DNA from 3 places in the Paenibacillus tritici genome. Region 1 is predicted to be linked to each of the others. Evidence: predicted binding sites of a transcription regulator. Region 1 holds the regulator's gene; each other region holds the start of a gene.
What was found. The regulator Rex, encoded in region 1, represses fermentation and respiration genes when NADH is low (regulators of the CRP and FNR family bind a similar motif). The targets are predictions, from matches to a motif close to TTGTGAAATATTTCACAA.
Positions count from the first base shown of each region.

Region 1 (7,844 bases):
CTATAAAGGCAAGTCGCTGCAGATGTACGCCGTTCCCGTGGATGTCAGCACCCAGCTCAGGGAGCTGTTCTTCGACAAGAAGAAGAGCGTTATCCTGACCTCGGCCACATTGTCCGTAGATAAGTCCTTCCAGTTCATGATTGACAATCTGGGTCTTGGCGAGGCTGCGGAGCAAGGGCAGCTGATGACCGCACTGCTTCCGTCGCCATTCAAATACCGGGAGCAGGCTTTGCTGGTGATCCCCCGTGACTTCCCGAGCGTCAAGGGAAGTATAGGGGATGCCCGTTTTGTGGACACGCTGGTGCATTCCCTTGCTGAGACCGCTGTAGCTACCCGGGGACGGATGCTGGTGCTGTTCACCTCGTACAAGATGCTGCGCCAGGTCTATGATCCGCTGAAGGAGGCGCTTGCCTCGCAGGATATCGCGGTGCTTGGACAAGGGGTGGAGGGCGGCAGCCGGAGCAAGCTGATCCGTCGCTTCCAGGACAGCTCGGCTTCTGTGCTGCTGGGGACCAGCAGCTTCTGGGAAGGGGTGGATATCCCCGGGGAAGCCTTGACCTGCCTGGCGATCGTCAGACTTCCGTTCCAGCCGCCGAATCATCCGCTGGCTGAGGCGAAGTCGGAGCTGCTCCAGGCACAGAAGAAGAATCCGTTCATGAAGCTGTCCGTCCCGCAGGCCGTCATCCGCTTCAAGCAGGGCTTCGGGCGGCTGGTCCGCACGGCGCAGGACCGCGGAATCGTTATTGTATATGATACCAGGGTCATTGAATCTTATTATGGCAAATACTTCCTGTATTCTCTGCCCGGCCCCAAGATGGAGCATATGCTGACGGATCAGATGGTCCCGAGGATCGCCGAATGGCTGGAAGAAGGCGGGGTTTCCTAATTCCTCTGCTATTGATATGATGAATAAGTTATGGTTAACCTGAAGATCCGCGCCCCGGCTGTAGCTGCTGAGTCAGGCAGGCGGCGGGGCACGGTTCCTATAATTGGCTTTCGAGGCAAGTTTAGCGAAGTTATACAAGGAAGCGTATGCTATCCAAACTTTTAGGAGGAGAAAACATGAAATCGGATAAAATATCGGAGGCTGTCGTCCGCAGGCTTCCAGTGTACCTGCGTTTCCTGAACGATCTCCAAAAACGCGAAATCTCAACCGTTTCTTCTCAGGAGCTGGGCCAGAAGCTTGATCTGAACCCTGCTCAGATCCGTAAGGATCTGGCTTATTTCGGTGATTTCGGCAGAAAAGGCATCGGTTATGATGTATCCTATCTGATCGAGAAAATCCGTCATATCCTGAAGCTTGACCAGCAAATCAACGTCGCTCTGGTAGGCGCCGGTAATCTTGGCCATGCCTTGTCCAATTACAATGCCTATCTGAAGGATACGATGAAGATTACGGCCGTCTTCGATGCTTACCCGCCGAAGGTGGGCCAGCAGATCAACTCACTGGTTGTGCAGCCGATGGAAGAGCTCGGCGATACGATCCGTTCCCAGGGAATCCGCATCGGGATCATTACCGTACCGGACAGCGAAGCCCAGAACGTAGCTGATATTCTTGTAGACTCCGGCATCGAGGCTATTCTGAACTTCGCACCGGTTATTCTCAAGACTCCTGCCAATATCCGGATTCATGCCGCAGACTTTACCACCGATCTGCAGAGCCTGGCCTATTATTTGCATGATGGAAAGGAAGAGACCGAAGATGAGCAGCAATAAGACGATAATCAAGCATGGCCGTTTCCTGGTTCCGGGCAGTGACAAGCCGGTTCTAAGCGGGTATATGACCATTGAGGACGATCTGATTACTTACATAGGTGAAGCTGAGCCTGTCATGGAAGAGAATGCTCGGGTGGTGGACGGCAGCCGTCTGCTGTTCATGCCGGGTCTTGTGAATACCCATGGGCATACGGCAATGTCGCTGCTGCGCGGATACGGTGATGATATGGTGCTTCAGACCTGGCTGCAGGAGAAGATGTGGCCGATGGAAGCGAAATTCACTGGTGATGATGTATATTGGGGAACCTCGTTGTCCGTGCTGGAAATGCTGAAGGGCGGGACGACGACTTTCCTCGATATGTATGATCATATGGACCGGGTAGCAGAAGTGACCGGACAATCCGGGATTCGGGCTGTGCTGATGCGCGGCGTGATCGGGCTATGCCCGGAAGAGGAGCAGAAGTCCAAGCTCGCAGAGGCGATTGCATTTGCCCGTGACTGGCATGGCAAGGCCGACGGCAGAATTACTACGATGCTCTCGCCGCATGCCCCTTACACCTGTCCTCCAGAGTTTTTCGTGAAATTTGTAGAGGCTGCGCATGATCTGGATCTCCCGATGCACACCCATATGTCCGAGACGCGCCATGAAGTGGAGCAGAATGTTGCCGACTACGGACTCCGTCCGGTAGCGCATCTGGAGAAGCTGGGGATGTTCACCCGTCCTTCGCTGATTGCGCATGGTGTCCATCTGAACGATGAAGAGATCGGCATCCTGGCCCGCCATCACGTTGGCGTGTCACATAATCCCGGCAGCAACCTGAAGCTGGCCAGCGGTGTAGCCCGTGTCCCTGAGCTGCTTAGAGCAGGGGTTAAGGTCTCGCTGGGTACTGATGGCGCAGCAAGCAATAACAACCTGGATATGTTTGAAGAGATGAGACTGGCGGCGCTGATCCACAAAGGCGTAAGCGGCGATCCTACAGCGGTACCCGCACCTGAAGCGCTGCTGATGGCGACGGAGTATGGAGCGCAGTCTATTTTTCTGAAGCAGGTAGGCAGGCTTGCAGCAGGGATGAAGGCCGACTTCATTGCGCTTGATATTGACCAGCCGCATCTGCTGCCCCATAGCGATCTGCTCTCCCACGCCGTCTATTCGGCAAGTGCCAAGGATGTGGAGCATGTATGGGTCAACGGCAAGCAGGTGGTGAAGCACGGGCAATGCCTGACACTCGATGAGGAAGCGATCCGCCGCAAAGCACAGGAAACATTCGAGAGCCTGCTTAAACGGTAATACAGAGGTTTTGGAAAGGGAGCTGCATGGTGAAGAAGAGGAGAAAATGGCTTCTGCTGGGGATCTCCCTGGTTTTGCTCCTTCTGTTCGGACTAAGCCAGTTTTATGCCTACATTATGAAGGATCAGTGGAACGAGCGGAGTGAAGCCAAAGAGCTGGCCAGAACGCGTGCCGGGTTAACAGAGGTCACCAAGGCCCAGAAATCAGTCTGGAATGAGAATGAAATCTATTGGGTCTTGACCGGCAAGAATGAGGCAGGGACGGAGATCATGGTGTGGGTCCGTTTTACCACGGAAGGCAAGCCTGCCGGAGGCGCCAATGATCTATATGCTGAAGAGCTGAGCAAAGGAACCCCGGAAGCGAAAATGCGCGAGATCATTACCGCCCAGCTGCCGGGTATTACGATTAAACGCCTGCTGCCAGGAGTGTACAACGGGGAATATGCCTGGCAGCTATTTTACAAAAAAGACGGGCGTTACTATTACAACTTCTACCGCTTCACAGACGGCAGCGCCATCGGCGAAGGGTACAGTTTGCCTAACCGTTAATCGTCTGCATAATAAGCGGCCGGGTGGCAGGGCTTGAACCATAGCAGAAGCGGGGGATACAGTTACAACTGTTCTCCCGCTTTTTTGTTACCGAAGCGGCTCCACGCTGCTCTGCTGTTCATTCGTTTACACGGAAGTATACACTCATAGCAATATCATTCATGTATATCGGATCAGCAATACTACGCGGAATTTTATGAAGCAGGAGGAAATTTTGAAATGGAAATTTTAGCATATCTGGATCAAGCGGTAGAACTGTTCAAGGAGGAACTCGGGGCAAATCTGTCCGGGATTTATGTGCACGGGTCGCTGGCGATGGGCTGCTTCAATCCGAATACCAGCGATATCGACTTGCTGATTGTTGTCCATGACAAGTTATCTGGAGAGGTCAGTAAGAGACTTGCGAAGAGAATAGTAGCGTATCACAATAGCCTGCCGAATCAGGGGGGAGTTGAACTAAGTGTTGTCCTGACAAGTTATCTGAAGAACTTTGTGCATCCGACGCCGTTTGAATTCCATTTCTCGAAGGGTCATCTGGAGCGCTACAGTCTGGAGGAGGATTACATTTGCGGCGGTTTGGAGGATGGGGATCTTGCGGCTCACTTTGCTGTCGTCTATCAGCGGGGATTCATTCTGTACGGCGAACCCATACGCGAAGCCTTCCTGCCGGTAGACCGGCAATATGTTCTCGATTCCATTCTGGGCGATATTGAGGATGCCAGGCAGAATATTATTGATGCTCCGGTGTATTACACACTGAATCTGTGCCGGGTGCTGTATTATGCGCGTGAAGAAGTGGTGTCTTCCAAAAAGGAAGGCGGAGAGTGGGGATTGAAGCATGTGCCACAGTGCTATCACGGGCTGCTGAAGGACTGTCTGGATCAATATAGCGGTGCGGTCAGCAGCATAGGCAGCAACCCTGAGCTATGGATAGAATTCGCTGAGTATATGGCTAAGGAAATCAATCTCTCTACTGAAACATCCAGAAATTAGTATCAAAAATTTTAAATATATTCACACTTTTATGTAAAATCGTATATACACCTGTGATATACTACTACTTGTATCAAGACATGCTTAAGAGCATGTCAGTCTCGGATGGGCGCTAGACACGCTGGTTGGTCATTATTATAGATGGATGTTCGGTCATTATTGAGAGGAGGACGTTTCTTGAAACTGCGTCTTGTGCCTGTACTGCTAACGTCTCTGCTGTCTGCTGCATTATTATTTGGTGGCTGGTATGCTTACCGTCAATTTGTGGTGCAGGAGCCGCTGCATAAGCTGGTATCTTCTTATGAGGGAGTGAAGGATTCCCATATTACTATTAAACGCAATGAAGTCACTTTGAAACTTGAATTGCAGCCGGGCACGAAATTACGTGAGCTGGTACAGTATGTGTCCAAGGAAGGCAGTGCAGCCATTAATGGCCGGACACTGAAGCTTGATGTGGAACAGGATACCAGCGCTCTGCTGGATGAATATTGGGATAAAGCGATGTTCTCTGTGGCGGAAGCCATGGAGAGCCGGAAGTATACATTAATCCCCGCCAAGCTTGATGGACTTAAGGAGCAGGACAGCAAGTACAGCGGGGTTACCGCTACAACAGAGATTGATGATAATAATGTGTATGTGAGCCTGAGCAATGGCACGGAGAGCAAGTTTATTATTTTACCGCGTGTGGCAGCCAAGATGGGAGTGTGGAACAATGCTTAAGTATTGGAAAGAAATACTAGCCGGAGCTGTTCCGGTCATGCTGATTTTTATGGTTTTTGTCGGAATTAATATCTTTCCGGTAATCATAGCGCTCGGCATGGTCTCTGCACTTCTATTCATTGCCCATGCGCGCGGCGGTCTGGCCGTCAATGCAGGCGCAGATAAGAAACGCAAGAAGAACGGCCCGTCCAAGCTGACCTTTGAAGAAATCGGCGGACAGGACAATGCCAAGCAGGAGCTGCGTGAAGCCCTTGACTTCCTCATCCGTCATGAAGAAATCAGCAAATTCGGGATTCGCCCGCTCAAGGGGATTCTGCTCACCGGCCCTCCGGGAACAGGCAAGACCCTGATGGCCAAGGCTGCCGCTCATTATACCAACTCGGTGTTTGTGGCTGCTTCAGGCAGTGAATTTGTAGAGATGTATGTCGGCGTCGGTGCCGGGCGCGTCCGCGATCTGTTCAAGGATGCCCGCACGCGCGCGCTCAAGGAGAACAAGGAAAGCGCCATTATTTTCATTGATGAGATCGACGTCATTGGCGGTAAACGCGAAGGCGGACAACAACGGGAATATGACCAGACCCTTAATCAGCTACTGACCGAGATGGACGGGATCTATAACAATGATGCCCCGCGTATTCTGCTGGTAGCTGCCACGAACCGCAAAGAGATGCTGGACTCGGCGCTGCTGCGCCCTGGCCGTTTTGACCGGCATATTCAGGTCGATATGCCTGACAAGAAAGGCCGCAAGTCGATTCTCGATCTCCATGCCAAGAACAAACCGCTGCACGAGACGGTAAGCTTGGACAAAATTGCCGAAGAGGCCTACGGCTTCTCAGGGGCACAGCTGGAGAGCGTGATGAACGAAGCGGCAATCTACATGATGCGTGAGAATCTGACCCAGGTGGAGCAGCGTCATCTCTCGATGGCGATCGACAAAGTGATGATGGGCGAGAAGACCGACCGCGAGACCAACCATGAAGAGAAGAAGCGTGTGGCGATTCACGAACTTGGACATGCTATTATGGCTGAACTGCTTCGTCCCGGAAGCGTCAGTCAGGTCACGCTGACCCCGCGCGGGCAGGCTCTCGGATATGTACGGCATAATCCGCAGACCGAGCAGTATCTGTATACGAAGGATTATCTGGAGAATCAGATTATGATTGCCTTGGGCGGAGCCGCCGCCGAAGAGATGTATTACGGAGGACGCAGTACCGGCTCCCGCGGAGATTTCGACCAGGCGCTGAATATTGTCGAGACCATGATGAAGTCAGGACTTACCTCACTCGGAATTGCGAATCTGCAGATGGTTACCACGGAAGAGCTGATGAAGGAGAATAGTAAAATCCTGGATGAGCTGATGATCCGTACGAAGGAGCTGCTGGAGAAGCAAAGAAATGTATTTGATTACTCTCTTGACATTTTAATGAAGGAAGAAGTTCTCTCCGGAGAGCAATTTCGTTGTCAATTTCGTGACAGTGTCCTTTTACCGGCATAATTCTTTATGCCGGTTATTTTTTTTTACTTTTCAGACATGCTAAGATATCATTATATGTCGGGCTACTTATTTTTTACGACAGACAAGGTACAATACAGAAGTATAGATACCTGAAAGGATGGAGACTTTTACATGAATTTTAAAAAGATCGGTGTCATCGGCGGAGGCACAATGGGACAAGGGATTGCCGAAATGCTGGCAGCCAAGGGCCTGGATGTTATGCTGGTGGAGAAAACTGCAGAAAGACTGAACTACTCCTACGAAATGATTGAGACCAGTCTCGACAAACAGCTGGAGAAATGGGCGATTACCCAGGCGGAGAAGAAGCTGATTCTGGCCCGCATCCAAAAAGTGACACATTTCGCTGAACTCAGCTCCTGCGATATGGTCATTGAGACCATCGTTGAAGATCTGGAAGCGAAGCAAAAGGTATTCAATCAGCTTGATCAGGTGTGTCCGAGCCACATTATTCTTGCCAGCAATACGTCAACGCTCAGCTTGACGGAGCTTGCAAGCTCGACAATGTATCCGGAACGCGTGATCGGCATGCACTTCATACATCCTGTAGGAAAGGTAGATCTGGTTGAAATCGTGCGCGGCCTGAAGACCTCAGACAGCACTTTTGAAGATACCAAAGCCTTTGTTGATGAGATTGTAGAGAAAAAAGGCGTCATGATCTACGAATCCCCCGGATTTGTATCTTCGCGCCTCATTTGCCTGTTCATTAACGAGGCTATGCATGTGCTGCAGGAAGGTGTCGCTTCTCCTGAAGATATTGATGACGCTATGCGTATTGGCTACCAGTTCCAGAACGGGCCGCTTGAAATGGCAGACCGCTTCGGTCTGGATTCCGTTCTTGCCGCACTTGAGAACATGTTCCGTGAATACGGCGAACTCAAGTATCGTCCATCTACAATTCTCAAAAAGATGGTGCGTGCCGGACAACTGGGTACAAAATCGGGCGAAGGCTTCTTCAAGTATGACAAGGATGGTGACCGGGTATGAAAGTATTAGTAATTAACGCAGGCAGTTCTTCTTTGAAATATCAGCTCTATGACATGACGGATGAATCCGTACTGGCGAA
Region 1 is NZ_CP073365.1:4,779,506-4,787,349, reverse strand. Features, by position in the region: gene dinG (ATP-dependent DNA helicase DinG) at 1-886, shown strand, start outside; gene KDC22_RS20700 (redox-sensing transcriptional repressor Rex) at 1,063-1,716, shown strand; gene KDC22_RS20695 (amidohydrolase) at 1,703-3,004, shown strand; gene KDC22_RS20690 (cell wall elongation regulator TseB-like domain-containing protein) at 3,031-3,552, shown strand; gene KDC22_RS20685 (aminoglycoside adenylyltransferase domain-containing protein) at 3,772-4,545, shown strand; gene KDC22_RS20680 (hypothetical protein) at 4,723-5,265, shown strand; gene KDC22_RS20675 (AAA family ATPase) at 5,258-6,760, shown strand; gene KDC22_RS20670 (3-hydroxyacyl-CoA dehydrogenase family protein) at 6,893-7,765, shown strand; gene KDC22_RS20665 (acetate/propionate family kinase) at 7,762-7,844, shown strand, end outside.

Region 2 (7,844 bases), 2.7 Mb from region 1:
ATTGCCTAGACATTCAATTTGGGCTAGTAGCTAAAGCCTTTTGAATTTGTTAACCTTTTCGTATCAACCTTGATTGGCATTGTGCCTTTCAGGGTTTCTTTTTTTGGTGGGGCTACCCAGTACCGAATGAAACTATCATTCAACCGAGTACAAACTTACAACGGGAAGGTCATGTGTTAAAGGTTAGCCACCTGCCTCTATATAAGCTCGAATTTCATGAAAAAATTCGGGAGGGGGTGGCATATGAAAGGGTAACGGTATCCATAGACCGTATTGTCATTGACTTTACCAGACGGGTACTGGGACGTTTTCATGAGTTTCACAAGGCATCCTCCCTTAACAGCGTTCCAAAGGAATTGAAAGATAATTGTCCATCATGTACTGTTATTAGGTCAGGTAAACTGAAAAAGCGTGATTTTGTTTTTCGGATTATCGCATGGAGAGACTCGGGTTGTACCTATCAAGAAAAGTAAAGAGAAAAAGGGAGATTTTCAGTGATGACACCAAGTTTATCGTTGATGTACCATATGCTGCAAAAATAAGGAGAACCCATGAACATTAAAGTATTAATTGTAGAAGATGACCCGATGGTGGCGAAGTTCAACCGCCACTATCTGGAGCAGATTCCGGGCTTTGAATTTGGAGGCTGGGCCCCTTCAGGAGATGAGGCGATGAAGCTGCTGAAGGAGCAGTCCATCGACCTCATGCTGCTGGATATCTATATGCCGCATACCAGCGGCCTGCAGCTGCTCTCCTCCCTGCGGGAGCAGGGGAGCAAGGTGGATATCATTGTGATCTCTGCGGCCAGTGACAATGCCAGCATCCGCAAGGCGCTGCAGAACGGGGCGGTGGATTATCTGATCAAGCCGTTTGAGTTTGCCCGCTTCCAGGCGGCGTTATCGGCGTACCGTGAAGATTATCAGCTGATGCACAAGGAGCATCTCAGTCAGGAGCAACTGGATAAGCTGCTGCGCCATTCGCTCGGTACCGAAGAGGACAAGCCGGCTCTGTTGCCGCAGGCCCTGCCCAAGGGGCTGGCTGAAGGTACACTGGACAGCATCTGGAGCACGATCAACCGGCTGGAGAGTCCGGTATTCTCCACGGAGGATATCAGCAGCCATGCGCCGATCTCGCGGATCTCTGTCCGCAAATATCTGGCTTTTCTGACCGAAGCGGGGATTCTGGAAATGGAGCTTAGCTACGGCGCGGTGGGCAGACCGGTCTATATGTACAGGGTGAAGCCGGAGGGGTATGAACGGATAAGTAAGTACTTATAAGCGGGTGGAACGGAACGATGAGGATAGCTGGGGATAGTGTGGAGTCACGGCTGTCCCGAGGTTGCCCCCAGGCGGTCCATGACTCCATAGCCGTTGCGAAATGCTGTGAAGTAATTATGCTGTGCCATACCTAAGCGTGCGCTGAATCACTCGAAGGCCTGCTGCAAGGCCAGCGGGTTGAACGGGTTCATAATTTTGTAAGCCTTCAAGTGAGGGTTATTCAAATCATTGTCATAGATAATCATATGCTGCTTACCCTTCAGAATAATATCGAAGCGCTGCTTGCGGTCCGTCTGTACGATAGTAATGTAATAGCTGTACCTGCTGCCGGAGCTGACATTTCTGGCTGATTTCATTAAGCGGACGTCAGAGAAATCCTCACAGATCTGTCTGATCGCTTCCGGTTCAGTAACGACAATATCCTTCTGTTCACCGGGAACAGAAGACAACCGGGTAATCTCCAGGGCAGCGATATCTTCCAGAGTAAGTGATCTGGCAACGACTCGTTTGAATGAAGTATAGCGGTTTGCGGAATAGGTGATCAGAGAGACCCCTGCTGCTGCCAAAATCGTTCCGGCAAGCATATATTTTTGGCTTTTTTCCATAGTTTCTGCTCCTCCTAGTAATACAGTCGTGTAAGTCCCCATTATAAATCTATAAACACATCCGGGCAAATGTACTAACTTTATTTACTTTATTATTACTTTAATCACTATATTATTTCTTTAATCACTTAATAGCGGAGGGCGGTCTCTTTCAGGTTATGATGATTGTGAAAATATGCACAATTACAATTGGAGGAACAATCAATGAACCGAAAGAGATGGGCAAGTCTGCTGGGCACAGGGTTGCTGCTGGCAAGTCTGGTGGCGCTGCCAGCCTGCAGCAGTAACAAAGGGGAGTCTACGGACATTGTTATTATCGGCGGCGGCGGGGCGGGAATGACCGCGGCCATTGAAGCGCATAATCAGGGTGCGAAGGTTATTTTAATTGAAAAAATGCCTATGCTCGGAGGCAACACCGTCCGCGCGGAAGGCGGGCTGAATGCCGCAGGCACACCTTATCAGGCTGCGGCGGGCATCACCGACAGTCCTGAGCTGCATTATGAGGACACCATGAAGGGCGGCAAGAACCTGAACAACCCGGAGCTGGTCAGAACGCTTACGAATGGCGCGGCCGCTTCAGTAGAATGGCTGAAGGAGAACGGAGCCGAGCTGTCTGAGGTAGGCCGCGCAGGCGGGGCAAGTGTGAACCGGATTCACCGTCCGGCGGGCGGAGAGGCGGCAGGTAATTTCATAGTGGTTGCACTGAAGAAGAAGCTGGAAGAAGACAAGATTGATGTGCGGCTGCAGACGACTGCGGATGAGATCGTCAAGAACAAGGACGGCGTGGTTACCGGAGTGAAGGTGACGGATAAGGAAGGCAAGCATTATACGATCAGCGCGAATTCCGTGATTCTGGCGGCCGGCGGTTTTGGAGCCAATATGGATATGATCAAGGGCTACCAGCCGCAGCTTGAGGGGTTCTCCACTACCAACCATCCGGGCGCGACGGGCGATGGAACAACAATGGCCGAGAAGATCGGGGCCAAGCTGGTAGATATGAAGGAGATTCAGATTCATCCGACTACCATTCCGGGTCAAGGCGTGCTGATCACCGAAGGCGTGCGCGGAGACGGTGCGATTCTGGTGAATAGCGAAGGTAAACGATTCACGAATGAACTGCTGACCCGCGATGTCGTGTCCCGGAACATTCTGGCCCAGTCCGGCAAGGTGGCCTACATTATTTTCAATGATGAGCTGCGTGCCAACCTGAAGGCGACTGAAGTTTATTTTGGAATGGATCTGGTACAAGAAGGGGCGACCCCAGCGGAATTGGCTGAACAGATTGGCGTAGATGCTGCAGCGTTGACCGATACGATGGACCGTTACAATGGATTCGTCGCTTCCGGCAAGGATACAGAGTTTGAACGGCCGGATCTTAAGCTGTCTTTTGAGCAAGGCAAATATTACGCTATTCAGGTAACACCGGGAATTCACCATACGATGGGAGGAGTAGCCATTAACAGTCACGCGCAAGTGCTGGATACCCAGGATCAGGTGATTGCCGGGCTGTATGCTGCGGGCGAAGTGACCGGCGGGGTGCATGGCGCTAACCGGCTTGGCGGAAATGCGCTGGCGGACATCACCACCTTCGGCCGGATTGCAGCAGACGAAGCCGTGAAGTCGCTTAAGAAATAGATCATAGAAGGAGGAATTATCCATGCAAAAGCGGACAAAAACCATGCTGTTATCAGCGATCGCCGCTGTGACTGTACTTGTGACGGGATGCTCTTCTTCCGGCAAGTATGTGGACGGGACGTATGACGGTACAGGCAAAGGCGTAAAGAGCGATATTAAAGTCGCAGTAGAAATCAAGGATGAGAAAATTGAGGGCATTACCGTTAAGGAGCATAAGGAAACCGAAGCTATGATTGATGCGGCGGTGGAGAATACGATTCCCGAAATTATCGAAAAGCAGACCACCGAAGGCGTCGACGCCCTCTCCGGTGCTTCCGGCTCCAGCGGTGGGATTATCGAAGCGGTGGCTCAGGCACTGGAGCAAGCCAAGAAGAAGTAAGCTAGCTATTCTATTATTTTAGGTGAAAAGGTTGTACACAAGCCATACAAGCCCAGCCCTCCTGTCTCCGGCAGCAGGACTGGGCTTGCTTCATTCCCTCGAACCGTTCCTAAGGAGGAGCTTTACAAATTCAAGTTCAACAAATATAGTTCGATATTGTATAGAGGGTTGGAAGGAGGGCTTGTGCCCATGGGCAAAACAAAAAGCCTCAGTCTCAGGACAATGGTAGCCGTCATGGTCTCTGCCGTTGTGCTGCTGGTATTGCTGATCTTATACTTTATCTTCCGCAATCAGATTATTCCCCAGACCCGGCAGGCACTGGAGGATAAGGCGATTACGATTGCCCGTACGATTGCCCTGATCCCGCTGGTCTCAGAGGGGCTTAGCGAAGGAAACAGCAAGGAGATCCAGGACTACACCTCCAGGATCGCCCGCCGCAATGACATTATGTTTGTAGTGGTGACCGATATGAAGGGTATCCGCTATTCCCATCCGGATGATTCTCTGGTCGGTCTGCCTTTTGCCGGAGGAGGGCAGGAAATCTCCCTGCGCGGGGGCGAGAGCATCTCGGAAGGAGCAGGGCCGCTGGGCAGGTCGCTGCGGGGCTTCGTTCCGGTCTATAACAACCGGGGACATCAGGTAGGAGTGGTCATCGCCGGTCTGTCACTAGAGAGGGTCGAGCGGCTGGTCCGTCTGAATGAATGGACGATTATCGTGATCCTGGTCTCGGGAGCCTTGCTTGGAGCTGGCGGCTCGTTCATTCTGGCGGCACGGATCAAGCGGATGGTCTTCGGCATGGAGCCGGCGGATATCTCCAAGCTGCTGCAGGAGCGCAGCGCTATGCTGGAGTCTACGCGTGAGGGAATTATCGCGGTAGACCAGGAAGCACGGATTACGATCCTTAATATGGAGGCCCAGCGGCTCTTGAAGGCAGCGGGGATTGGAGGAAGCGCCATCAACCGGCAGATAGCCGATTATTGGCCGGAGCTGCGCCTGGAGCGGGTGCTGGTGAACGGTGAGGGGATACAGGACCGGGAACTGGAGCTAGGGGACAGCTCTCTGCTTGTGAACAGTTTGCCGGTCCGGGTCAACGGTACAATCGTTGGAGCCATTGCCACCTTCCGGGATGAGACTGAGCTTGCGGTGCTGGCTGAGAAGCTGTCGGGAGTCTCCGTCTATGCAGAAGCCCTGCGCTCCGGTGCCCATGAGTTCATGAATAAGCTGCATGTGATTATGGGCATGACGCATATGGGTCTGTATGATGAGCTGCAGCAATATATTCTGGGCACCGTAAGCAACTACCAGAAGGAGATCGGGTCGATTACGAGACAGATCAAAGATCCGGTAATGGCCGGTTTCCTGCTGGGTAAGCTGAGCCGGGCGCGCGAAGCGGGGATTGAACTGCTGCTGACAGAGGACAGCTATCTGCCGGAGCCGGCAGATCCGCAGGTGATTCATGAGCTGATCACCATTGCCGGCAATCTGCTGGATAATGCGCTGGAGGTACTCGGAGCATTCCGGGGTCAAGCCGGTAAGCGGGTTGAACTTGCTTTTCAATATGAAGAGGGGCGGCTGTTATGTGAGGTAAGCGACAACGGTCCGGGAATACCAGTGAACCAGCAGGAGCAGATATTTGTCCAGGGCTTCTCCTCCAAGGGAGAGCAGCGGGGGATCGGGTTGTATCTGGTCAGGAAAAGTGTGGATAAACTGAACGGCCATGTTCAGCTTGCCGCGGGCAGCGGTCCGGGAGCCCATTTTATCGTGGATGTGCCCTATGCGGTCAAGGAAGAGGAGATGTAGACTTTGTGACGGTTATTCACTTACTTTAGTTACAAAACTCTTTAATAAGTTACGGAAGCTTCCAAAACCTCCTCTATTGCCTCTATGATAATTGTGAAAATATGCACAAGGGGGCAAGTCTTACAATGAATAAGAGATTAACAGCGACGCTCATCCTCGTTCTGTCTGTGATGCTGGTTATCGCGGGCTGCGGAAGCAACAATGCAGGCAGCAGCACCAAGGAGAGCAAAGGAACCAACAGTGCGGCCACAGAGCCTGCAGCAACCGCTGCACCTAAAGAGACAGCCGAAGCCTTATCGGGAGCATCCGAAGCGAGCTATACACCGTACGATCAATTACAAGATAAATATGATATCGTCATTGTCGGTGCAGGCGGAGCAGGAATGTCTGCGGCGTTGGAAGCCAAGGCAAACGGCATGAATCCGGTCATTCTGGAGAAGATGCCTGTAGCCGGCGGCAATACTACGAAATCGTCCTCCGGGATGAATGCTTCGCAGACGAAGTTCCAGAAGGAACAGGGAATCGAAGACAGCAATGAGCTGTTCTATGAAGAGACACTCAAGGGCGGTCACGATACGAACAACAAGGAATTACTTCATTTCTTCGTGGATAGCTCCGCAAGTGCTATTGACTGGCTCGATTCGATTGGCATCCGCTTGAACAACATTACGATTACCGGCGGAATGAAGGAGAAGCGTACCCACCGTCCGGAAGACGGCTCTGCAGTCGGACAATATCTGGTTGCGGGGCTCGTAAGAAATGTTCAGGAGCAAGGGATTCCGCTGTTCGTTAATGCGGATGTGAAGGAGCTTACAGTGCAGGACGGTAAGGTGAACGGCGTCAAGGTTCTGTTCAACCAGGCTGATGAGAAAGTCATCAGTGCAGCAGCGGTTATCGTGACCACCGGCGGTTTCGGTGCGAACAAGGAGCTGATCTCCAAAGTTAGACCTGACCTGGAAGGGCTGGTAACCACCAATCAGATCGGCAGCACCGGCGATGGCATCACCATGATTGAGAAAGTCGGCGGAACCACCGTCGATATGGATCAGATTCAGGTTCACCCGACAGTACAGCAGGAGAAATCCTACCTGATCGGCGAGGCTGTCCGTGGGGAAGGGGCTATCCTCGTATCCAGTGCAGGCAAACGTTTCGGCAACGAAATGAATACCCGCGACAAGGTGACCGCTTCGATTAATACTCTCCCTGAGAAAACAGCTTATCTTGTCTTTGATTCCGGAGTGAAATCCCGCGTCAAAGCAGTGGAGCAATACATCAAGATGGGCGTGGTCCTGACAGCAGATACTCCTGAGGCGCTGGCGGAACAAATGAAGATTCCTGCCGCTGAATTGAAGACTACAGTGGATACCTGGAACAATGCGGTGAAGAGTAAATCGGATGCAGAATTCGGCAGAACTACCGGCATGGACCATGATCTGTCCGGGGCCCCCTATTACGCGATTCAAATCGGCCCTGGGATTCACTACACTATGGGCGGTGTGGTCATCAACACCAATACTGAAGTCCTGAACAAAGACGGCAAAGCCATCACAGGCCTGTTCGCAGCAGGTGAAGTGGTCGGCGGGCTGCATGGTGAGAACCGCATCGGCGGCAACTCGGTAGCCGAGATTATTATCTTCGGCCGCCAGGCAGGGATCAAGTCAGCTGAATTTGTCAAAGCGCAATAAGCTATTATTCCAAATGGGTACTATCTATTCTTAGAGTGAAAAAAGGATGCTCCACAGCCGTCAGGCTTGTGCGGGCATCCTTTTTGCGTCTATCATCTCTTGGCTATCAAATGCCCTTTTTGCGTCCCGGCAGGACATTTTGATGGTCAGGCTGGAAAATTAATGCATATCCTACTTCAGACAACCTGATGCAGAATCCGGAACAACTGGCGCGCCTGCATCAGCTTGTCGGTCTGCTGGAACCAGTGAGTCCATAAGGTCCAGCTACAAGAAAGGGGATTTTACAAATGAATCAGAACGAGATCAGCAACAGCGGTACTTTAGCAGGTTCGATTCCTTACCTTTATGCTTCCTATGAGGTTGGAGTAAGATTTGGGAGAGTTGCCGTCATTGATCCCACGGATGATAGCATCGTCACCCATATTCCGGTTGGTTCTCAGCCTGGCGCTATGTGCATGGACCC
Region 2 is NZ_CP073365.1:2,073,561-2,081,404, forward strand. Features, by position in the region: gene KDC22_RS08730 (hypothetical protein) at 1-34, shown strand, start outside; gene KDC22_RS08735 (response regulator) at 552-1,277, shown strand; gene KDC22_RS08740 (hypothetical protein) at 1,424-1,882, opposite strand; gene KDC22_RS08745 (flavocytochrome c) at 2,087-3,517, shown strand; gene KDC22_RS08750 (FMN-binding protein) at 3,540-3,896, shown strand; gene dcuS (DcuS/MalK family sensor histidine kinase) at 4,086-5,696, shown strand; gene KDC22_RS08760 (flavocytochrome c) at 5,822-7,381, shown strand; gene KDC22_RS08765 (YncE family protein) at 7,669-7,844, shown strand, end outside.
Region 2: the regulator Rex is predicted to act here: its motif matches at 5,788-5,805, upstream of KDC22_RS08760 (flavocytochrome c).

Region 3 (7,844 bases), 240 kb from region 1:
TGAGCGTAATTCATCTGATACTGGTCGCGGAATTGGACCATGCCCACAGGGAGCGTGCGCAGCTCGTCATTGGAGAGGAAATAGTTGGCCAGCAGGAACTCGTTCCAATTTCCCAGGAAATTAACAATGAATACCGTAACCATAGCAGGAACTGTCAAAGGTACAATAATTTTAGCAAAGATACCCGGGGCCTTCAAGCCATCCATGACCGCCGCTTCTTCAATTTCACTGGGCAGTGAACGCATGAATGCCGCCAGAATAATAATCGTGAACGGAATTGCATTGGCAATGTAGGGAATGATCAGCGCCCAGTGCGTATTCAGGATATGCAGCTTGCGGACAATCGTGTAGATGGGCAGCATCAGCGCGTTATTCGGAATCAGCATCCCGATCAGGACCAGCGCGAACAGAATCTGGTTCCACTTACCCTGGCGCATCCGGGTGACCGCAAAGGCAAACATCGAAGCCAGCAGAATAGAGACCACAGAAGCCAGAATCGAAATATATAAGCTGTTGAAAAAATAAGTGCTGATCTTGGCGTTCACCCAGGCTTCCACATAGTTGGAGAATTCAAAGCTCTTCGGGATGCCAAAAGGATTCAGGGCAATCGCATTGTTATCCTTCTTCACCGAGGAGAACAGGACGAAGAGGAACGGGAACAGCACAATAAGCAGATACCCGAGCAAGGCGATGTGCGGCAGACTTTTCTTCAGAGCGCGCGGCATCAGTATTCAATCCTTTCCGTACGGCGGGCAAACACCAGCTGGTAGAGAGCGGTTACCACGAGCGTGAACATGAAGATCAGAACGGCGATGGTATTGCCATACCCGTATTTGAAGTTGGTAATCGCATATTTGATCATGTAGGTGGCCATCACCTCTGTTGAACCTGCCGGACCGCCTTTGGTCATGACAATGACGATATCAGCTGCCTTCATCGCTCCGGCAATCGACAGCATAATCACTACCGAGATAATCGGAACAATCAGCGGCAGAGTGATGCGTGTGGCCCGCTGGAACCCCGTAGCGCCGTCTATCGCAGCAGCCTCGTCCAGTTCACCGGGAATGGAGAGAATGGCCGCCAGCACCATCACAATGTAGAATCCGGTCCACTGCCAGGCGTTCGTAATCAGAATTGACAGCATGGCGAAGCGTTCATCCGACAACCAGTAGACAGGCTCAATGCCGACAAGGCCAAGCACTTTGTTGAACAAGCCAATATTCGGCTCATAGATGAAGCCCCAGAGAATCCCGATAACCGCTGTAGACATAATGGATGGCATGAATACAGCCGTTTTATACAGCCCTTTCAGCTTCTTCACATTAGCGATCAATAAGGAGAAGAAGACAATCAGCGGCACCTGTACCCCTACGGAGAACAGAATGAACCAGCCGTTATTTTTAACAGAAACCCAGAAGCGTTCATCTCCCAGGGCTTTTTTGAAATTATCCAGTCCGGCGTATTTGACCGTATCGGATACCCCATTCCAGCTGGTGAAGCTATAGTAGATGGAGCTGAAGATGGGATAGATGAAGAACATAATGAACAGAACCAGTGCCGGGATCACAAACAGGATGAACACCAGAGGGTTTCTCAGTGCCTTATTCATAACTACCTCCAAATTGCTTAGACATCACTCTACCCCACACAGTGGGGCTATAGCTTCGAGGCTTACTCAGATACTTTGCGGGGACCCCGAAACCTATATCTCTTTAAAAATGCACCCTGGAGCAAGCACCAGGGTACATTCCATTTACCGCCTGTTATTCAACTGCTGCGTTGGCCTCTTCCTGTATCTTCTGCAGGGCATCGCCCATCTTCTCAGGAGTCGTCTGCCCGCCAATCAGGCTCTGAATCTGGATATTGCTGATCTCAGTGGTCACATCTGCCTGCACCAGGGAGTCAAAGGCCGGGAAGGAAGACTGGGAGCTGTTAAGCACCGCTACAATCTCACTCATCAGATCATCCGTAATATTCTTATTCAGCACAGCCTGATCAACCTTCATAGCCGGCAGTACCCCGTCTTCCACCAGACCGCGCAGCTGCATTTCTTCATTGAACATATTCTTAATGAAGGATTTGACCGCCGCAAGCTTGCGCTCATCTTCACCTGCTGAAGCCGAGAAGCCATAACCGTTGTTCACATCACGCATTAGGGCAGTCTGGTCGCCTACTCCTCCGTCAACCGGCGGAATATTGAAGAAGCCGACTTTGCCAATCAGACCTTCTCCGGATTGTCCAGCCTTGAATACGGAAGACTTCCAGGTGCCATCATACATCAGGATCGCTTCACCGCTGGTGAACTGGGTTGTATATTCAGCATACTCGAAGCCGAGCTCGCCCTTCTTGAAGTATCCCTTATCCACCCATTCCTTGTATTTCGCCAAGCCCTTGATCACATTCGGGTCATTCCACTTCGCTTCACCGGTAGCGAACTTGGCGGTAACATCCGGTCCGGCATACCGGGACCAGAGATGGTTCGCAAGCATCAGCGGTACCCAGCCTGCCTTGGAAGCACCGGCAAGCGGCACTTTACCGTCAGCCTTGATATCAGCCAATTGCTGCTCCAGTTCGGCGAAGGTGGCAGGAGCCTTCCAGCCCTTACCGGTATAGTACTCTTTATTATAGAAGAAGCCTTCACCTGAGCCGCCGATGGGCAGGCCATAGATTTTACCTTCATATGTGAACGGGTCCAGATTGGAGAACTTATCCTTGATGCCTAATTCATCGAGAATCGGGGTCAGATCAAGCAGCTTGCCTTCTTTGGCATAGATCTTAGAATCCGGACTGCCGAACAGGTCGAAGATCTCCGGCGGATTGCCGGCCGCCATTTCACCGCGCAGCTTCTCCTTACGGTTCACATCCGAATCTACACCATCCAGCTTGAAGGTGAGTCCAGGCACATCCGCCTGCACTTTGCCAACCACATCCTCCAGAATCGCCAGCCGTTTCTGCTTGTCTGCACCTACCTGGGTATGACGTACTGTCATTTCAAAAGGCTCAGCGCTAACCGGTTCTTCCGTAGCTGCTGCGGTGGTAGCAGCCGCCTCATTGGTCGCAGCCGCTTCCCCTTTGTTGTTGGCCGCATTATTTTTCGTGTCTCCACAGCCAGTCAGCAGTGCTGAGGTAACAAACATCAGGGACAATAGCAGTGTTAAGCTTTTTCTCATTACGGGTGACCCTCCCTATTTAGTGGTTTCCCTTACAATTCTAATTATAGGAAATCAACTGGGTAATCGTAAGGTTAAGATTCATCTTCAATAGGGATAAAATCCTCTAATGTAAGCGAAACCAGTCAGGTTTAATGACATCAAAAAAGCGAAGCTTCTCAAATGGAAGCTCCGCTTGTTCATTATAGGTATGAGATTATACCAGAGCAGACTGGTTGCGGCCTTCTTCAATCAGCCGGTACGCACGCTGCACTTCCTCGTCGGAAGGTGATTCCACCCCTTCAAGCTCGTAGGGACGGTTCAGCTCCTTCCATTTGTAGATGCCCATCACATGATAAGGCAGGATTTCGAATTTCTCTACTCCATTCAGCGTGCCAATGAAGCGGCCGAGATTCTGCAGATCCTCTTCCTTATTGTGAATGCCGGGAACGTACACATGGCGAATCCACATTTTACGGTTATTATCTGATAGCCAGCGGGCCAGCTTCAAGGTACGATCATTGGATTTACCGGTCAGCTTGATGTGAGCTTCATCATCAATATGCTTCAGATCCAAGAGTACCAGATCGGTAACATCCAGCAAATCGCTGATTTTGGAGCCGTCATTATAGCCGTTGGTATCGAGCGTGGTATGCAGGTTCCAGCGTTTCTTCACCTCGGTGAATAACTGTTTGACGAAATGCGCCTGCAGTGTCGGTTCACCGCCGGATACCGTAAGCCCGCCGCCGGAGGATTTATAATAATTCAGGTAGGGCTCGATTTCCGCCAGCACTTCCTCGACGGTCATTTCCTTGCCTTCATTCAGTTCCCAGGTATCCGGGTTATGGCAATACTGACATTTAAGCAGGCAGCCCTGCATAAAAAGCACGAAGCGGATACCCGGGCCATCCACCGTTCCAAACGTTTCCAAGGAGTGGATATGTCCTTTAAGCATGAGATGTCATCCTTTCAAAAAAACCTTAAAATTTTAATGAATTTTTAACAAGAGTTTACCGCCCTCTTTCAAGGGCGGCAGCTCCTTCATTATCTCAATTCTTGTAGAGCAAGAACCATTCTTACATGGAATCGTGGAACGTACGGTTGATAACATCCATCTGTTGTTCACGGGTCAGCTTGATGAAGTTAACAGCATAGCCGGATACGCGGATGGTCAATTGCGGATAGTTCTCTGGGTGATCCATAGCGTCAAGCAGTTGCTCACGGTTAAATACGTTAACGTTCAAGTGCTGAGCGTTATTGTGGAAATATCCGTCCATCATGAAGACCAGGTTGGACTTACGGGAATCTTCGTCTTTACCCAGCGCCTTAGGAACGATGGAGAAGGTGTTGGAGATACCATCCTGTGCATCGGAGTATGGCAGTTTCGCAACAGAGTTCAGGGATGCCAGGGCGCCCTTCTTGTCGCGTCCGTGCATTGGGTTAGCACCAGGAGCGAATGGTTCGCCTTTTTTACGTCCGTCTGGAGTTGTACCAGTCTTCTTGCCGTATACAACATTTGAAGTGATTGTCAGTACCGATTGAGTCGGCACAGCATCACGGTAAGTTTTGTTTTTGCGGATCATCGACATGAAGGTTTCAACCAGCTCAACTGCGATGTTGTCAACAGCATCGTCGTTGTTACCGTAGCAAGGGAACTCACCTTCAGTTTCGAAGTCGATGGCAATGCCTTGTTCGTTGCGGATCGGTTTAACCTTCGCATATTTAATTGCGCTCAGGGAGTCAGCAGCAACGGACAGTCCGGCGATACCGCAAGCCATTGTACGCAGAATGTCGCGGTCATGCAGCGCCATTTCGATACGTTCGTAGGAATATTTGTCATGCATATAGTGAATGATGTTCAGCGTGTTGACATAAGTCTTAGCCAGCCATTCCATCATTGGTTTGAAACGTTTCATTACTTCATTGTAATCCAGATATTCGGAAGTAATCGCCGGATATTCAGGACCTACCTGAGCGCCGGATTTCTCATCCACACCACCGTTGATAGCATACAGCAGAGCTTTTGCCAGGTTGGCACGGGCACCGAAGAACTGCATTTGCTTACCGATACGCATTGGGGATACGCAGCAGGCAATCGCATAATCTTCGCCCCAGTATGGACGCATTACATCATCGTTCTCATATTGGATGGCACTGGTTTCGATGGAAACCTTGGCACAATATTTCTTGAAGCCTTCCGGCAGCTTCTCGGACCACAGTACGGTCAGGTTAGGTTCCGGTGCAGGTCCCAGATTGTACAGGGTATGCAGGAAGCGGAAGCTGTTCTTGGTTACACGTGTTGTACCGTCTTCAGCCATACCACCGATGGATTCAGTTACCCAAGTAGGGTCGCCGGAGAACAGGTCGTTATAATCAGGCGTACGCAGGAACTTCACGATACGCAGCTTCATTACGAAATGGTCAACGATTTCTTGAGCTTGTTCTTCAGTAAGAGTGCCTTCTTCAAAGTCACGTTGTACATAGATGTCGAGGAAGGAGGATACGCGTCCAAGGGACATTGCCGCACCGTTCTGCTCTTTCACTGCTGCCAGATAACCGAAGTACACCCATTGTGTAGCTTCTTTGAAGTTCATAGCGGGCTTAGAAATATCCATACCGTGAGCTGCAGCCATTTGCTTCAGTTCGCCAAGAGCGCGCATTTGCTCGGACAGCTCTTCACGAAGACGAATGACGTCTTCTGTCATGGAATCCACTTCAAGCTCAGTCAGCTGTTGCTTCTTGTCCTTGATCAGGAAATCAATACCGTACAGAGCAATACGGCGATAGTCGCCGATGATGCGTCCGCGGCCATAAGCATCAGGAAGACCTGTGATTACACCGGATTTACGCACAGCTCTCATGTCTGGTGTATATGCATCAAATACGCCTTGGTTATGCGTTTTGCGGATGTTCGTGAACATGTCAACGATATTCTGCGGAAGCTCGAAGCCGTAAGCCTTAGTAGCGTCGATCATCATCTTGATACCGCCGAACGGTTGAATGGAACGTCTGAATGGCGCATCAGTCTGAACGCCTACAATCTGTTCCTTGTCTTTGTCAATGTATCCCGGGTTATGGGAAGTAATGGTGGAGACAGTATCGAGGGAAACATCCCATACGCCGCCTCTTTCTCTTTCTTCCTTGCTCAGTTGGGAGATAATCTTCCACAGTTCAGTAGTATTGCTGGTAGGACCTACAAGGAATTCTTCGTTTCCTTCGTAAGGCTTGATGTTCTTGGCGATAAAGTTGTTAACGTCAACTTTCTTAGCCCATGTACCTTTTGCAAAACTTCTCCAGCCCGACTTAACCTCTTGTACTTCTTTTTCAATCACCGACATGCTAAATCCCTCCATTTATATTTAGTATATTTGTAGAGATCGCGGGCTTGAAGGTTAATCCCGTGTCTCGTGATCCCGTAGCTACTGGTTGTTATAAAATTCACAATCGTGACTGTATAACTGGGATCTTTGTTTATATAAACATTTTAGTTTATTTTCTGAAAAAGGACTGTGACAAATATCACTCTTTCGGTGATATTTGTCACTTCCATCCAGTCCCATATTAACCTTTAACCTTATTCTTCGCCAGGCAACCGTTAATTAATTATCGAATTTTCCGTAGAATGCGTTGCGGTATACATCGGCAAGCTCAGATACCAGCGGCATTTTAGGGTTGGCAGTTGTACATTGGTCTTCAAATGCACGGTCAGCCAGGTAATCTACACGGGATTCAAAGTCCTTTGGATCGAAACCAAGAGCCGAGAAGGATTCTTCGATACCGAGTTTTTTGTTCATGTCGCGGATGGCATTGATCAGGCTGGTTACGCCTTCTTCGGTTGTACGAGCCGGCAATCCGAGAATACGGGCGATTTCGGCATACCGTTCGTCAGCTACAAAGTGCGAATATTTAGGGAACGAAGCGAACTTCGTAGGCTTCTTGGCATTGAAGCGGATAACATGCGGCAACAGGATCGCATTAGTGCGGCCGTGTGCTGTGTGATACTGTCCGCCCCATTTGTGGGCCAAGCTGTGGTTAATCCCCAGGAATGCATTGGCAAATGCCATACCGGCAAGTGTTGAAGCGTTGTGCATTTTCTCACGGGCCAGCTTATCGCCTTGCAGTGCGGATTTCTCCAGCCACTGGAATACCAGCTGAATCGCTTTGATTGCCAGACCATCGGTGTAGTCACTGGCCATTACAGATACATAAGCTTCGATCGCATGTGTCAATACGTCCATACCTGTATCGGCAACAGCGGTCTTAGGCAAGCTGTATACAAACTCCGGATCAATAATTGCTACATCTGGAGTCAGCTCATAATCGGCCAGAGGATACTTCGTATTATTGCCTGTTGTCTTGTCTGTGATAACTGCGAACGATGTAACTTCAGAACCGGTACCCGAAGTTGTTGGAATCGCAACGAATTTCGCTTTGTTGCCGAGCTTAGGGAATTTGTATACCCGTTTGCGGATATCCATGAACTTCTGCTTCAGACCGTTGAAGTCTGCATCCGGATGTTCGTAGAACAGCCACATTCCCTTGGCAGCATCCATTGGGGAACCGCCGCCGAGTGCAATGATGCAGTCCGGCTGGAATCTGTTCATCATAGCCGCGCCTTTTTCTACAGTAGTGGTCGACGGGTCTGGTTCAACTTCAGAGAATACTTCGATCGCTACAGGAGTCTGACGTTGACGC
Region 3 is NZ_CP073365.1:5,022,174-5,030,017, forward strand. Features, by position in the region: gene KDC22_RS21865 (carbohydrate ABC transporter permease) at 1-725, opposite strand, end outside; gene KDC22_RS21870 (carbohydrate ABC transporter permease) at 725-1,609, opposite strand; gene KDC22_RS21875 (extracellular solute-binding protein) at 1,764-3,170, opposite strand; gene pflA (pyruvate formate-lyase-activating protein) at 3,367-4,104, opposite strand; gene pflB (formate C-acetyltransferase) at 4,226-6,487, opposite strand; gene adhE (bifunctional acetaldehyde-CoA/alcohol dehydrogenase) at 6,749-7,844, opposite strand, start outside.
Region 3: the regulator Rex is predicted to act here: its motif matches at 6,576-6,593, upstream of pflB (formate C-acetyltransferase).